3 regions of the Pelosinus baikalensis genome follow, and region 2 is predicted to be linked to each of the others. Evidence: riboswitches for the same ligand, from Rfam matches in the RefSeq annotation. Region 2 holds a riboswitch; each other region holds the start of a gene.
The links. Region 2 has a riboswitch for cobalamin ahead of LMF89_RS11430 (TonB-dependent receptor plug domain-containing protein). Riboswitches for the same ligand answer to the same signal wherever they lie in the genome.
Positions count from the first base shown of each region.

Region 1: it holds a riboswitch for cobalamin, as region 2 does, so the genes downstream of both, LMF89_RS20915 (ABC transporter substrate-binding protein) here and LMF89_RS11430 (TonB-dependent receptor plug domain-containing protein) in region 2, are expected to answer to the same signal.
Region 3: it holds a riboswitch for cobalamin, as region 2 does, so the genes downstream of both, LMF89_RS21850 (nicotianamine synthase family protein) here and LMF89_RS11430 (TonB-dependent receptor plug domain-containing protein) in region 2, are expected to answer to the same signal.

Region 1 covers NZ_JAJHJB010000041.1:26,972-29,246, forward strand. Annotated here, with positions in the region: gene LMF89_RS20905 (FeoA family protein) at 1-92, opposite strand, end outside; gene LMF89_RS20910 (STAS domain-containing protein) at 385-645, shown strand; cobalamin riboswitch at 788-968, shown strand; gene LMF89_RS20915 (ABC transporter substrate-binding protein) at 1,088-2,275, shown strand, end outside.
Region 2 covers NZ_JAJHJB010000014.1:20,174-22,448, forward strand. Annotated here, with positions in the region: gene cobO (cob(I)yrinic acid a,c-diamide adenosyltransferase) at 53-586, shown strand; cobalamin riboswitch at 662-843, shown strand; gene LMF89_RS11430 (TonB-dependent receptor plug domain-containing protein) at 1,057-2,275, shown strand, end outside.
Region 3 covers NZ_JAJHJB010000046.1:23,359-25,633, reverse strand. Annotated here, with positions in the region: gene LMF89_RS21855 (opine metallophore biosynthesis dehydrogenase) at 1-385, opposite strand, end outside; gene LMF89_RS21850 (nicotianamine synthase family protein) at 382-1,170, opposite strand; cobalamin riboswitch at 1,389-1,571, opposite strand; gene LMF89_RS21845 (TonB family protein) at 1,926-2,275, opposite strand, start outside.

The DNA.
Region 1 (2,275 bases), on a different contig from region 2:
CGCAGCAAGCCTTGTAAATTAAGGGATACGATCTGGCATACAGATCCTATGCCCAGTGTTGATAATGGAATTGTTGTTAATGCAGTATTCATTATAAATCCTCCTTTGGCAAAATGGTTTAATATTAGCCAGGGCTAACATTAGTAGGAAAAAATATGGTTAGCCACGGCTAACATATAAGTAAGGGAATCTAATTTAGTATATGAACAGTAAAAGATTTGGTTACATACACTGATTGAGAATTAAAATATTTGACAGATGTTTTAATTATTGTTAAAATGATAATGATTATCAATATTAAAAGAAAAATAAGATTGTAAGCTCATAAAACATATGAAAATAAAGTGAATTTGTTATTTTAAGGTTGTAAAAGGAGGAAGAGGGATGTCTGTATGGGTAACAACTGATAACCGACAAGTATATATGAATGTAAGCGGTGACGTATTTGTAGAGCATCTTAATTTTCTGGAGCAAAACATGCTGAAGCATTTGCAGTATGGGTATCGGCGTATTGTGGTTAATATTAATAATATCGGACATTTGGATCATGATGGTATCCACGTTTTTCAATATGTGCGTGAAAAGATGCTAAAACATGGTGGAGAATTAATTATTGAAGATGAAAAAGGGAAATTAGCCATTTAATTCATACCGGATCGAATTACATCTTGCTTAATGATAAAAGATTTAAAAGGATTTCCTCCATTTATCTATATGTTGCAAAAAAACCAACAGTTGACAAAGAGAGGATTCTATTGTAAAGTATCGATGAGAATGACTATTACAATTAGATATTGCTGGTATAGGTGCCCTTCGGGGCTTAATAGGGAAGTTCGGTTCAATGCCGACACGGTCCCGCCACTGTAATGAGGAGCAAACCCATGTTGTGCCACTGAGATGATATCTTGGGAAGGTTTGGGGGAGCAATGATCCAGAGTCAGGAGAACTGCCTATATAACAAATCACCGATATAACCTGCGAGAGATGGGGATGGGATTTATGCGAATTTTCGTATTGTTTTCTGCTTGCGTTTTACTCTCGGTTTATACCGAGAGTTTTTTTATTATAACTAGAAAGGCGGAGAAAAATGAAAAAACGTTCTTATTTATGGATTATTTTGGGGTTAATCAGCTGTTTGCTGATGGCAGTGGCTGGCTGTTCTTCTGACAAGAAGAGCAGTAGTGGTGCGAAGGAGAAGGTACTTAAATTTATCACGGTTTGGCCTGCGAATACGATGGACCCTCATCGGTGTCATTTTAGTTTTATCTTAAACTCTGGAGCGATGGAAACCCTGGTTGGATTGGACCCAAAAACAACAGAACTCTATCCTTGGCTGGCAGAAAGCTGGAAATCTGACGATGGTCAGCATTGGGAGTTTAAAATCCGTAAGGGAGTGAAATTCCATAATGGAAAAGATCTGACTGCAGAGGCTGTTAAGGCTAGCTTAGAGCGCTCTATTTCCGTAAATCCTGGCGTAAAAGCATCTTTAAAAATTGCTGTAATTGAGGTAGTCGGTGATATCTTAAAAATTACCACTGAAAATCCATATCCGGCTCTGCCGTCGGAATTAGTTCATTATAATACGGTGATTATGGATGTGATGGTGCCAGATGGTAAGCCGCCTATTGGAACGGGTGCATTTATGTTTGCCAGCTTTGATATTGCTAAAGGTGCAGAATTGGTAAAATTCCCTAAATACTGGAATGGTATAGCGAAATTGGATCGGGTTATTATGACATTTAATGATGATGCAAATGCTCGTCTATTGGCGTTGCAATCCGGCGATGCGGATATCATTTATCGTCCGGCACTGGATACGCTGCAAACTTTGCGCAAGGATAGCAAGGTAACCGTAGAGAGTGTTCCAGGTAAACGAGTGTATCATTTAATTTACAATTATGCTGGTAACAATCAAGATTTATGGGGGAATGAAGAATTCCGCAAAGGAATGGATGCCCTCATTAATCGTCAGGAAATAGTTGATAAGGTTATGGGGAAAGAAGCCGTTGTAGCCTACAATCCTTTCCCAGGAAATTATCCTTTCTCTCCTGATCCTAAGCCTCATGTCTACAGTTTGGACAAGGCATTGCAGCATTTTCAGGCTGCTGGTTTAACGGTGCAGGATGGTAAGGTACTTAGAAATGGTCAGCCGATCAAACTTCGGATGGCTACCTATATTGCTCGTCCCGAATTGCCGCAAATCGCTCAAATTGTTCAAGCAACGGCTAAACAAGTGGGAATTGAAATGGAAATTCAGGTAGCTGAGAATATTGAT
Region 2 (2,275 bases):
ATTCTACAAAGTTGTTTCAAAGGGTTTTGAAAATAAGGGGGGAGGAATGGATATGGAAAACAGACATGGTTTAATTCTTGTTAACACAGGAAATGGCAAAGGAAAAACAACAGCAGCTTTAGGTCTTGGACTAAGGGCTTGGGGACAGGGATTCAAAGTGCTGATCATACAGTTTATTAAAGGCAGCTGGAAGTATGGCGAATTAAAAACGGCAGAGGCTTTGGGACCTAATTTTGTAATGCGTCAGATGGGGGAAGGTTTTGTTCGCAATGCGAATGAAGATGCTATGGCTGATCATCGTCATGCAGCTGAAGAAGCCTTGGCGATGGCGCGAAAAGAAATTGAATCAAACCAGTGGGATATGATTATTTTAGATGAAATTAACTATGCGATTAAGTTTGGCGTTCTATCTCTGGAAGCAGTATTAAAATTATTAGAGGACAAGCCCTCTGCATTGCATCTTGTGCTGACAGGGCGGGATGTACGTCCAGAAATTATTGATAAAGCGGATTTAGTGACGGAAATGAAAGAGATTAAACATCCCTATAAAAAAGGCATAAAAGCTCAAAAAGGGATAGAGTTTTAAAAAGAATTTGTTAATACTGATTCCTTGACAATTCTTTAAAGATATTATAAAGTGAATCTTATAATATGTAAAAAATTTCATATGGATGGTATAGGTGCCCTTTGGGGCTTAATAGGGAAGTCCGGTTTCATTCCGGCACGGTCCCGCCACTGTAATGAGGAGTGAACCCATGATATGCCACTGAGATAAAGGTCTTGGGAAGGTATGGGGGAGCAATGATTCTAAGTCAGGAGAACTGCCTATATAGCAATCACCGTTAGAACCTGCGAGAGATGGGGAGGGGATTTGTACGATAGTTTTTTTATTGTGCTTATTTTTCCCCGACGTATATATACGTCGGGATTACTATTTACTTTATGCTATTGTAAAATCTCTTGACCTTTTTGGGTTAAGAGATTTTTTTACGGGTTTTGTTGGAGAACTGCATAAATATTCTTTATATAAAAAAACAAAAATATAGGAGGAAAAGTGTGGGTAAGCAGATAAAGTTAAAACAAGCCAAGTTATGCGCCTGTGTACTGGGGAGTGCTCTATTATTACACATGCCAAATGTACAGGCTGCAGAGACAGAAGAACAAGAAGAGTATTCTTTTGACCAAATAGTGGTAACTGCCACTAAAACGCCAGTAAAAGTATTTGAAGCCAATGCGAATATGACGGTAATCACGCGAGATGAAATTGAAAAAAACCATTATCATGATTTGGTGGAAGTACTGCGAGATGTGCCAGGTGTCGCTGTGTATAATTATGGCGGTGGCGTAGGATACGAGCATTCTAATGGTTTAAGGATTAATGGAGCAAAAGAGATTGTCGTATTGATCGATGGAATAAAGATCAATGCTGCTACTAGCGGACCCTTTCCTTTTAGTGCCTATAGCTCTCTAGAAAATATTGAAAGAATAGAAGTACTAAAAGGATCTGCATCTGCATTGTACGGTTCCAATGCCAAAGGCGGCGTTATTAATATTATTACCCGCAAAGCGGAAAGTAATAGTACAACTCTAACTCTCACGGGAGGCAGTTATGGCAAAGAAAACTATTCGCTGCTGAATCAGGGAAAATCAGGAGATCTTAGTTGGGTTATAACGAGCCAGAAGGATATTCTAGGAGATTATAAAGATGGTCACGGTGTAAGGATTCCCCAACATCGAAATGGGGAAACTAACTCATTTAGGCTAACCCAAAATATCAACGATGACTCTGATGTAACATTGATGTATGATAACTACAAAGGGGATTACCGTTATGCAGATAGTGCTTATGGAATCGATAATCATAAAGCAGGCACTGCTGATAATTCTTCTTGGAAAATGATTTATAACAATAAGCTTTCGGAAAAAAGCCACAATCAATTATCTTTTCTCAGTGGTGACTACGATACAACCTATGATATAGGATCTACATGGGGCTCAACAACAACAACAGTTAAGACTATTGGAATTCAAGAGCAATTCACGCAAAAAATGGGTGATCGCCATATTTTTACTACGGGCTTTGATTTTAACCAAGATAAAGTAGTGAATATGAATGATATCAAACTGACAAATCGGGCTTTATACGCGCAAGATGAATGGAATATGACCAACCAATGGAAGTTAACCTCTGGTGTACGGTATGATAATCATTCTGATTTTGGCAGTCATACAACATCCCATATGAATCTTGGATATAAACAAAATGATAATACGA
Region 3 (2,275 bases), on a different contig from region 2:
TTTTTAGTAAGTCTATCTGCAAGGCATTGATGATATCTTTATAACTGTCACTTGGCGTACATAGTATTAGGGTTTGCCAGATATCATCTACGTTATCAAAACCTTCGTAGAAATATTCTAAATTAGCCTCTCCTGTAAGGTGGCTGTACATTTCACTTTGTACCTTTGCTGTAAGTTTGTAATGATTCTGTTCTAAATCTCTTCTAAGACGACTTGCGTGGGATCCTTTCCGATTCAGCATACCTAATCTATCGCACCATCCATGGGAAATATTCACAGCAATATGTATTGCTGCTGGACCAGCACCAACTATTAATGTATTACCAAAACTATGGACAGGAGTTATCTCCTTCTCAATACTTGAAGCATCAAAAATAATGTTCATATTGCTTTCTCCAGAATAATAGTATCGTAAATATTTTTGCTTTGACAGTTTAGGGTTTGTACCCATTCCGCAGATAACTTTTTGTCTAAAGGATAATTAAACACCGACTTTAGACCATCCCCATATCGTAAAAGAATCTTTGTCTTCAAACCTATAACACCTTTTAATTCATCTAAGACTTCGGTTTTGTTTTTTACTAGTGAAGCAACAATAATATGTGTAGCTTCTTTTAGAAAAGCTACATCTCTTAATTTCTCATTAGAGAATTTGACCATTGATTGCAAGCCAGAAATATTAGCTACTTGTTCTCCAAGATTTAAAGCCTCCCTATCAATATCCAAACACATCACTTCAGCTCTTATTTCGTTAGCAATGGTAAGTGCTGAAATTGGAAAAGCACCTGATCCTATAAAAAGCACCTTAGATTTACGATCAATACCAAAATCTTCAAGTTCAGATTTAACGGACTCTGATAAACTCGTAAAATACTCACTTATGTCTAATTTGTGGTTGGACGTACAAAGTGATTGATATTTTTCCATATCACATAAGGCCTTTACGGATGTTTCTCTTAATCTTTCACAATGTTGTCTTACATCTCTATGATTCTCCCATAAATTCCATTGTTTTAGATTCTCATCATTTGTCATAAATTTGCAAAGATAGTCTAATTTATTTTTTAGCAGATCAAAACACTCATTACATTCCTTGGAATAAATTGTTAATTGTTTTATTTCATATTCAAGCAACTTCAGCGATAACAATAGTTCATATTTATTTTTCATATAACATTCCTCCACTATTTGCTTACTCACTGACCAAAATCATCTGTTAAAACTAATTCTCGTTTACCTTTTGATAAACAAAAAACTCCCGGTATGATCCCGAGAGTTAAACGCAAGTTTCAAAATACAATAAATAAATCTCAGCTGAATAAAAAAACAGCCGAGACGAAATAATGCGTATCTTGCGCAAAATCCCCTCCCCATCTCTCGCAGGTCAAACGGTGATTGATATATAGGCAGTTCTCCTGACTCTGGATCATCGCTCTCCCATACCTTCCCAGAATTTTCATCCCAGTGGCATAAACATGGGTTTGCTCCTCATTACAGTGGCGGGACCGTGTCGGACTTTAACCGAACTTCCCTATTAAGCCTCGAAAGGCACCTATATCATTCATATTAAATTCTACTAATTATTACCTTATATTACTATATTATCTAATTTTTCATTTGTCAAGTTTTTCTATCTCATTTTGCATCTCATATCATACGTAATTGAAGCTGCTCATAATCTATTTAAAAAAAATCGTCATCATTAAATGTATACTTTAGTATTTTTGTTTATCTTAAAAAGCCTCGCTCATTCTTTGTTAGAATTTGCAAGGCTTTTTGTTTTGAATTAAAAACCAATACTTGATTACCACTAACAAAGCTGGGGCTCAGTGATTCCATCTCATTGTGCCCCAGCTTTGTTATACTCATAATTTGAGATGGCGTTATTTAAAGAAATTTTAAACCCGATTTCTGACTTAATTGACTTATTGATTATCCGAGATAGGTGGTGTTTCATTGCCTACTTGTTCTTCTGGTATGTTTTTTTCTACTTTGACATGCAAAGGAAGAACAATCGAGCAAGAAACAGCTGTATTATCACTATATGCAGGACTAAACATCGACTTTTTTATTGACTCAATCACTGCATTATCAAAGGCAGCATCGCCGGAACTTGTAATGATTTGTACATCACCATCTACCGTTCCAAGTTCAGATACAGTTGCTTTAATCTTCACTGGCACTGTTTGTTCTGCATATTTCTCCTTCATTTCCAGCGGTAGAGAAATCGCCGCTAAGGTAATAATTTGGGGAGGAGTCATCTGGGCTTTATCCT